3 regions of the Virgibacillus sp. DJP39 genome follow, and region 3 is predicted to be linked to each of the others. Evidence: riboswitches for the same ligand, from Rfam matches in the RefSeq annotation. Region 3 holds a riboswitch; each other region holds the start of a gene.
The links. A riboswitch is a leader RNA that binds a small molecule or an ion and turns the genes downstream of it on or off. The one in region 3 is predicted to bind cyclic di-GMP.
Positions count from the first base shown of each region.

Region 1: it holds a riboswitch for cyclic di-GMP, as region 3 does, so the genes downstream of both, ACOI1D_RS16335 (GGDEF domain-containing protein) here and ACOI1D_RS09630 (competence type IV pilus major pilin ComGC) in region 3, are expected to answer to the same signal.
Region 2: it holds a riboswitch for cyclic di-GMP, as region 3 does, so the genes downstream of both, ACOI1D_RS03680 (chemotaxis protein CheX) here and ACOI1D_RS09630 (competence type IV pilus major pilin ComGC) in region 3, are expected to answer to the same signal.

Region 1 covers NZ_JBMERP010000064.1:2,378-5,666, reverse strand. The annotation lists gene ACOI1D_RS16340 (DNA topoisomerase) at 1-1,740, shown strand, start outside; cyclic di-GMP riboswitch class I at 1,912-1,999, shown strand; gene ACOI1D_RS16335 (GGDEF domain-containing protein) at 2,063-3,094, shown strand.
Region 2 covers NZ_JBMERP010000005.1:94,686-97,974, reverse strand. The annotation lists gene ACOI1D_RS03685 (methyl-accepting chemotaxis protein) at 1-747, shown strand, start outside; cyclic di-GMP riboswitch class I at 941-1,034, shown strand; gene ACOI1D_RS03680 (chemotaxis protein CheX) at 1,218-1,679, shown strand; gene ACOI1D_RS03675 (chemotaxis protein CheA) at 1,704-3,289, shown strand, end outside.
Region 3 covers NZ_JBMERP010000023.1:7,404-10,692, reverse strand. The annotation lists gene ACOI1D_RS09635 (type II secretion system F family protein) at 1-1,169, shown strand, start outside; cyclic di-GMP riboswitch class II at 1,217-1,299, shown strand; gene ACOI1D_RS09630 (competence type IV pilus major pilin ComGC) at 1,338-1,709, shown strand; gene ACOI1D_RS09625 (prepilin peptidase) at 1,814-2,569, shown strand; gene pilM (type IV pilus biogenesis protein PilM) at 2,582-3,289, shown strand, end outside.

The DNA of each region.
Region 1 (3,289 bases), on a different contig from region 3:
TTAATCAATGAGTGGACGCCGGATGAAGTCCGTAAAGGGATCGAACAAATGAAGCCAAATGAAGCGATGCAGCCACTTCAGGATGCCGGGATTAGCAGACAGTGGGCTGATTGGGTTATAGGGATTAATTTAACTTCTGCAGCAACGTTGAAATATCAAAAAGGCAGTGGGAAGGCTTTGAATATAGGAAGAGTTTTGCTACCGACATTAAAAATCATTTATGATCGGGATAAAGAAATAGAAAAGTTTGTCCCAGAAGACTACTACAAGCTGACTGCAACATTCCAAACAGAAGATAACCTGGTTTATCAAGGTACATATATGGAAGGTAAGAAGGAAAAATTTAAAGAGAAGAAATCTTTAGAGTTACTTCATGAACAACTCGCTAATCAGTCAGCAACCATTATTGATAAACAGGTTGAGAAAAAGAAAGAGTTTCCACCTTTTTTGTTCAATTTGTCTAATCTACAGGGATATATTACAAGTAAATATAATGGTTGGACTTCCGATAAGGTACTAAAGGTTGCGCAATCACTTTATGAAAAAAAATTCATTACATATCCCCGTACGGCTAGTACTGCATTGGATGACAGTTTAGTAGGTAAAGCAGCGAATGTATTAAAGACACTCTCAGAAGGTTTACCTTACCAAGATGAAATTAAATTCATAAAGTCAAAACGTGTATTTAACAGTGCGAAAGTTGAAAGTCATAGTGCGATTATTCCTACATATATGAAACCATCCCGACTAACTGCAGACCAGCAATTGGTTTATACTGCCATTAAAAATCGGTTTATTATGCAGTTCATGCCGATTGCGATCTATGAAGAAACAAAGTTACAGACAAAGGTTGCAAGCATGGAAGGAAAAGGATTATTTCATTCTAAAGGTAAAGTACAACTGGTTGAGGGGTGGAAAAAGGTTGAAAGCACCCAATCTAAGGATACACTTTTACCAATTGTGCAAAAAAATGATAGTGTTACTGTCAAAGATTCCGAAGTTTCAACCCATGTCACAAAACCACCGAAAAGCCATACAGAAAGAACCCTGCTTCGCGTAATGGAAACATGCGGAAAAAGTGTTAAAGAAGAAGACGTGGAAGAAATTATGGGTGGAGTGTTAACGGGATTTAGTATAGGAACGGCAGCCACTAGAGCAGAAACCATGAAGAAGCTTAAGGATGTAGGCTATATCACTGCAGAAAATAAGAATTTAATATGTACAGCACTTGGAACAAAATTAGTAGAAACATTTCCAGTAAGTGAGTTATTTGATTTGGAGTTCACGGGACGATTGGAAAAAACGCTATCAGATATTGAAAAAAGCTCTGTAACTAAGGATGAGTTTTTACGCGTGGTATTTGATTTTACACGTAAATCTGTAGAAACTATTAGAGTGGATGAAGCAGGGATTATTAACGAAATTGCTTCAACAAAAATTTCTGTAGAACCCCTTGGAAAATGTCCTCAATGTGAAGGGATGATTATTGAGGGAAGAAAAGGATTTGGTTGTACCAATTGGAAGAGCGGCTGCAAATTTGTCATTTGGAAAAATGACAAATACCTGGCAACGATGAAAAAGAAACCCACAAAAACCATGGTAAAGTCTTTGTTAAGCAGCGGAAATGCATTTGTAAAGGGCCTGGCAAGTAAAAAAGGGAACAAGTTTGATGCCTATTTGCGATATGAGAAGAATCCAGCGAATGATTATTTTAGCTGGAAAATGGAGTTTAAAAAGTAGATTTGTCGAGATTAAATGTACAAACTACTTGTAAATGGAAATGGTTAATAGGATAATAGTACTAGTTAAGATTAAATTAAATTAAATTAAATTAAATTAAATCAGATTAAATTAGATTAGATTAGACGGGAATAGATTATTAAAATCATATTCTTAAATTCCATATGTTATAAAAAATAAGGGCAAATTCACTGAAAAGTGGACTGCGCAAAGCTAAGGGGCTAAGTTCTTAATAAGAATATGCTAGCCAGTTACCGATTCCAGAAAGAAGGACGCTTCGGTAACGATTAGTCTTTATTTTTTTGGGGAGAAGGTGTTTTGCTTGTCTGCCGGGTTAAATAAATTTGAAAAATTTAAACGAACATTATATTTATGGATTCTTCCCATAATTCTACTTGCACTAATTTCTGAGCTTGTATTCTGGAACCAGGATCCATTCAATCTGGTTGTATTACCAATTTTAATTGGCTGGTTTCTAATAACATGGTTGTTTTTATATGTAAATGTTTATTTAAGGTTTGTGGAAATTGCTAATTTGATTTTAATTAGCATTTTACATCTTTCAAAATCCTATGAGGTAATTCACGTTAAGATGGCATTAAATAATGCAATTACAACTGGTGATGCGTCATTATGGACACCACTTTTATATGTGTATATTTTTATTACATTAAGAAATGCAAAAGGCGCCACTTACTCCATTATTCTTTGGTCTTTAACATTAATAATGGTTATCATGAATTGGAGTAACATCCCTTATGCTGGACATGCATCTCTTGTTCAATATCAATTCGCAATACTGGTTTATATCATCTTTTTATTTTTTGCCAGACATATTATACGTGCCTTTACGGAATCAGAGTTGTTAGAGAAAATAGCATATCAGGACACGTTAACAGGAATCGGCAACAGAACGATGGTCTACAAATGGCTGGATCAATACTTAATGAATAAGGAACCGGTAGATCATGGATTTTCTGTAATCTTCTTTGATTTAGATCATTTTAAAAGAATAAATGATAGATATGGACATATAACTGGAGATGCAATTTTAAAAGATGTCACCTTGCTAGTCCTTAAAAATCTGTCAAAAAATGATAATTTTGGACGTTGGGGAGGAGAGGAGTTCATCATCATATGTCAGCAGCGAACGAAGGAAGAGGCAGTTGCACTAGCCGAGCTATTGAGGTTAACAATTGAGGGTCATCTGTTTGATGAAGTTGGGCAAGCTACTTCAAGTTTTGGTGTAGAGTCAGTAATACAAGGTGATACTGCTGAATCGCTAATCAATCGGGTTGATGGAGCTTTATATAAAGCTAAGCAAGAGGGAAGAAATATGGTGAAGAGTGTTTAGATTTTAATATAGGTTTGTAAAAACAGTCAAGATGGAGTTCGTAAAATGGGCTCTTTTTTTGCGGTGAAGAACTTTTCTTTCGCATAAGTGCATCTAAGATTTCTACGATTAAAGCTTGGCGATAAGCCGAGTTCTTTATTGATCGAATGTGGTTTACTTTAGGTCTTTTCATGGATACCTTGCTGTATTGTTGAT
Region 2 (3,289 bases), on a different contig from region 3:
TTTAATAGTAAAGTTGAACAAGCCTATGAAAATGGGGAGGAAGTCTCCAAATCATCACAGGATGTACTTATCATGACTGATACAGGTAATAAGCTAATGAAAAAGTCTGTTGCACAAATGAAAAATATTGATCAGATTGTTAGTGATGCTTTAGGTAAAGTTAGAGGGCTTGATTCTCAATCAAAAGAAATATCTAAATTAGTTTCTGTAATTAAAGATGTTGCAGACCAAACGAATCTTTTAGCCTTGAATGCAGCAATTGAAGCTGCCCGTGCTGGGGAAAGTGGTAAAGGGTTTGCGGTTGTTGCAAACGAGGTTCGTAAACTGGCAGAACAAGTAAGCAATTCAGTTGAGGATATCACAGATATAGTTAGTAAAATTCAAAAAGAGTCTAACGGTGTTGCACTTTCATTAGAAGATGGCTATAAAGCAGTGGATGAAGGTTCAAAACAAATAGGTGTAACTGGGGACACCTTTGAAAAAATAAATCAGTCTGTCAACGACGTGGTGTCTAAAATTCAAACCATTTCAGAGAACCTTAAGGATATATCTGGAAATAGTATAAAGATGAGTAGATCAATAGAAGAAATTGCATCTGTTTCAGAGGAGACAGCAGCAGGTGTTGAGGAAGCAGCTGCATCTGCAGAACAGTCCAGTAGCTCAATGGAGGAAGTATCAAATAGTGCTGATGAGCTTGCACAGCTAGCAGAACAGCTAAATGAGCAAGTGATTCGTTTTAAATTATAGTCTAGTTCTTGTGAGAGTTGGTGGTGTATTAGCGGCCATTAATTCTCCTTACAATTTTTTAAATATTGAACTCTCGTCCTTTTGTGCCGATAAAAAGAGAGTATGTATTCATTTAAAAAATTTGTCGATTTATGTTGACTTTTAGGCAGCAATAATTTATCATGACTAAAGTAATAGTTATAAAGTTGCATACATTTGATAAAGGCAAACTATTCGAAAGATTAGGACGCAAAGCAAAGGGTATAAAGTGTGGTTAAATAACACGCAATGATCGCCTGGCTACCAATGATTAAATAGTATTATTTAAATCTGTTGGCTATTCCATGTTTGAAAGGGATAGCTATTTTTTTTTTTGCAGAAAGAAAGTATAAAAACTTCCTTCTGCATAGGCGCAACTAAGGCTTTGCCATCAGGTCTGGCGAAAAGCCAAGTTTTCTAAGACTTTATTTAATAAAGAGGAGTTGGATATATTGGCAATTACAACTGAAGAAAGAAATAGGTCTGTAAAAGAATTACTGAACGGAAGATACATTTCTTTAAAAACTGTCGTACCGATAGAGCATAAAATTTCGAAACCTTCATTACTTGAGCAAATGCTGCAAATACAGTTTGGTGTATTAATTGGTATTACTGGTGATGTCAAAGGTAAATTAGTTTTGTCGGGTGATACAAACGTATTTGGATCAATTGGTGAATCTATGTTTGGCATGGCTTTAGAAGGTGAAATGCTTACGTCGTTTAGCGGCGAACTAGGTAATATGATTGCTGGAAGTCTTTCAACAAATATAGTTAAAGAAGGAATCAACACAGGCATAACTTCACCAACAATTATTCAGGGGAATACAACATTATCTGGTTTCAATAAAGCTCTCAAAGTAACAGTAGTCTTTGAAGAAATAGGAGAAATGGAAATTTATTTATTACTAGATTAAAGTAATCCAGAGAGGAAGTATTGGATGGAAACGAATCAATACACAGAAATGTTTCTTGACGAGAGTCGTGAACATTTACAAGCCGTTAATGATAACCTGTTAATTTTAGAAAAGCAACCCAAGGATTTAATGATCGTTAATGAGATTTTTCGCTCTGCACATACGTTAAAGGGTATGGCGGCAACAATGGAGTTTGTTGATATTGCATCATTAACACATCATATGGAAAATGTGCTCGACAAAATTCGCAACGGTGAGTTAGCAGTAAGTTCAGATGTAATTGATGTCACGTTTGAAGCAATTGTGTACTTAGAGGAAATGGTAAATGAAATTGCTCAAGGTAGGGATGGAAAGAAGGATGTTTCTGGTCTTGTTTCTCGATTAGAACTAATTGAAAGTGGAACACCTGTTGAACAAAAGGATATACAAACGATTGAGAATTTTAACCTTGAATTGGATGAATATCAGAGTACAGTTGTTTCTCAGGCAAAGGAACAGGGATATGAAGCTTTACACATAGTAGTTGGATTGACTGAAGATTGTATGCTAAAAGCTGCACGAGTATATATGGTTTTTGAAGTATTAAAAGAATTGGGAGAGGTTATTAAATCCTATCCTACTGTAGAAGATTTGGAGGATGAAAATTTCGAACAGGAGTTTTCACTTATTCTCTTATCAACTAAAGAACCTGATGAAATTAAGGTACATATACATAAGATTTCAGAAATAAAAAAGGTTGAAGTGGAAAGTTATACTCCAAAAGAACGTATGAAAACCCCTGGAGAAGATAATTCAGAAAAAGATAGTAGTGAAGAAGCAAAAATAGAAAAAGCAGTCTCATCTAAAACAATTCGTGTAAACAGTGAACGGATAGACGAGTTGATGAATTTATTTGAGGAGGTTGTTATTGATAGGGGGAGATTAGAAGACCTATCAAAGAAAAGACAAGACAAAGAACTAACGGAAACAGTTGAACATATGACAAGAGTCTCAGAGGATTTACAGAATTTGATTCTCTCCATGAGAATGGTACCAATAGAACAAGTCTTTAATCGATTCCCAAGAATGGTCAGAGGGTTAGCGAAAGATTTAGACAAGAAAATAAAGTTGGAAATCACTGGAGCTGATACTGAGCTAGACAGAACTGTAATTGATGAAATTGGAGATCCGTTAGTTCATTTGATTAGAAATTCAATTGATCATGGTATTGAATCCCAAGATAAGCGGAAGCAATCTGGGAAGCAAGAAGAAGGTGATCTGAACCTAAGGGCTTTTCATAGTGGTAACCATGTAATAATTGAAATTGAGGATGACGGCGCTGGAATCAATCGGGACAAAGTGATCGAAAAAGCAATTGAAAATGGATTGTTTACCCCAGAACAGGTAGAAACACTATCTGCCCAAGAAGTTTATCAGGTAATTCTATCATCCGGATTTAGTACAGCTGATGAAATTACTGATATCTCAGGACGTGGCGTTGGTTTGGATGTAGTGAGAAGTAAAATTGAATCGCTGGGGGGAAGTATTTTTATCGAATCGGAACCTGAAAAGGGAAGTAAGTTTTCTATTCAATTACCTTTAACACTTTCCATCCTGTCAACCCTGTTGGT
Region 3 (3,289 bases):
TATCGGGACAAAAAATAAGTGGTAAAGTTGAAGCAGACTCAAAGCAAGAAGCAATCCAAACCCTTGAAAAGGATGGACATATCATTATTGATATTGCTGAGACTAAGCCATGGAATAAAGATATCATTCTAAATAGAAAAGTTAAAAATAAAGATTTTGTTATATTTTTAAGACAATATTCAACGCTTATACGAGCTGGAATCTCTCTCTCTGATGCTACAAAAACAATGGTAAAGCAAACAGATAATTACGCTTTACGGGTTGCTCTTACTTCTATTGATAAGCAACTTGATAATGGGAGATCGCTATCAGTTGCTACTGAACAGCATCCGATGGTTTTTCCGTCCTTACTAAGAAATATGATCCACGCAGGTGAAGTGAGTGGTAAGTTAGATGAAATCTTAAATCAGATGGCTGATTACTATGAGAAAGAATACCGGAACAAACAGAAAATAGTATCGGCTGTTCTGTATCCAACTGTAGTCGGGATAATCACACTTTTCTTAAGTACATTTTTGTTAGTCTTTGTTGTTCCACAGTTCGTTAGTATGTTTCGCTCCTTCGGAGAAGAGATACCGATGTTTACACGGATTGTACTTAACTTGAGTAACTTTGCTGCGGCATATTGGTGGATTTTATTTCTATTAATTATAATAGCTACTTTAGTAATTAAATACTTAATGCAATTTGATCGCTTTAATTACCGACTAGATGTGGTGAAGATGAAATTCCCTTTTATAGGGGTCCTGGTACATAAAGGTGCATTAGTTCGTATGCTTCAAACCTTAAGTACCCTATTTAATAGTTCAGTACCAATTCTACAGTCAGTGGAAATCACGGAAAAAGTTGTTGACAACAAAGTTATCCAAGGTATTCTCGCAAAGTCTAGACAATCGTTAGCTGTGGGTGAATCTTTGACTAAGCCAATGAAAGATCACTGGGCATTTCCAGCTCTAGTTGTACAGATGGTCCAAATCGGGGAGAAGACGGGAACATTAGATCATATGCTGATGAAGGCTGCTGAATTTTATGAGGAAGAAGTAGAACAGTTATCTAATAGAATAAAAGTTTTAATCGAGCCATTAATGATTATTGTACTTACCGTTATTGTAGGTAGTATTATCATGGCGGTTGTGATACCAATGTTTTCATTATTTGAAAAAATATAGTAGAAATGGTAGATTTATGTAAGGTTATAGAGTATACTTAATATAGGACTAACGTAGGATGCGTTGATAGATTACCTTTACATAGGGCACTTTGGTAATCAGGAGCAAGTAGTGCAACCGACCAACTAGTTTTATTTTAAAACTAATCTAGTAAAGGGTGGGGTCAACATGTTTGAACGGATAAAGAAACAGATAAAGAGAGAAAAAGGGTTTACATTAGTAGAGCTTTTAGCAGTTATAGCAATTTTAGGTATTATTGTAGCTATTGCAGTTCCGACGATTGGGAATGTTGTAAGTGATGCAAAAGGTGACGCTAAAGATGCAAATAAAGAATTATTTGAGAATGCAGCTAGATTAGCAGATGTTGCTGGTGAAGGCGATGAAACATCATTTAAACTTAGTAAACTAGTAGACTTAGGTTATTTAGAAGAAATTCCTGATGGTTTTAGTGAAAATGATACTGTTGAAAAAGTTAGTAAAGTATGGACCTATACCAGTAGTACTAATACAGTTGAATCGGGTTCTGATACTACCCAATAAACTTAATACTTTAATACAACGTTTCAAAGCCTTGCATTATTTGTTGCAGGGCTTTTTATTCCAACTAAAGAAGTAATTAAGAAGTAGCATAAGGAGTAACAACAATGGACATCACATTAACCATTTTATTTTTCATCCTCGGCCTAGTTTTTGGCTCATTTTTCAACGTAGTAGGTTTACGTTTACCTAAAAATCTCCCATTCGCAAACGATCGTTCGTTTTGTCCTTCCTGTAATCACACACTAGCCTGGTATGAATTAGTTCCTGTATTATCCTATTTAACTCAACTTGGAAAATGTCGACATTGTAAATCTACCATTTCGCCGATCTATCCAGTTGTGGAAATCACCACAGGATTACTGTTTGCGCTTAGCTTTTGGAAAATCGGAATTACTTTTGAGTTAATTATAGGTTTATTACTCGTCTCGATGTTAATGATTATCCTCGTATCCGACATCAAATACATGTTGATACCAAATAAGGTTCTTCTTTTCTTTTTACCATTGTTTATTGTACTACGTTTTTTGCACCCACTAGATTCATGGTTAACATCACTAACTGGGGCAATTGCTGGAGTGGGAATTACTGCCATTATAATTCTCGCTAGTAAGGGTGGAATGGGTGCTGGCGACATGAAATTGTTTGGTATTCTTGGTATCGTACTAGGACTAAATCAGATTTTGCTCGTGTTTTTTCTATCGACTATAATTGGGGCAATTGTCGGCAGTTTGTTATTGCTCTTTAAAATTATCAGCCGCAAACAACCGATACCTTTTGGTCCATACATCGTTGTTGCTGGTTTGGTAGCATATTTTTACGGAGATTTCATCATTAATTGGTACATACAATTTTACATATAAGTAGGTGGTAGCATGGCATTGGTAAAAAGTGGTCGGGTAAATATTGTTATTACAAATCGGGTTCTTCGTTATTCGTATCATAAGAATGCATCATTAGATAGTTTGATAACATACGGGGAATTAGAACTGCCTGAGGGGACTATTATTGATGGCAAAATTGGCAACAAAGCTGTATTGAAAGAACTAGTTGAGCAACTTGTTCAATCCCAGAAATGGAAACGTAAAAAGTTATTCTTTTGTGTGCCTGATGATACAGTTGTAATACGTGAATTAAGTGTTCCTTCTGCTTTACAACCAAATGAAATAAAAGGATATATTAAAACACAAATAGGGAACAGTTTTCACCTCCCTTTCGATAATCCAGCAATAGACTTTGAGCTTCTTGATGGTGGCGAGCAACAAAAGATTTTATTATTTGCGTACCCTAATGATAAGCTTGAACCGTTTATTTCTTTGTTCACACAAGCAGGATTAAGGCCCGAAGCTGCTGATTTTACTTCACTGTCCATTTATCGCTACTATTATAGTAAAGAACATGCGAAAGACAATGATGTGCTTCTTGTAAACTGGAACAAGGATTCCATAGTAATAACCGCCTTCAATCAACACAAAGCTATTTTCACAAGGTATCGGAAACTGGATTTCCCGGTAGAAATAGTAGATGAGATAGTAGCTGATCGACTTATAGCTGATCAAATCATAGAAATAAATCGGATAATT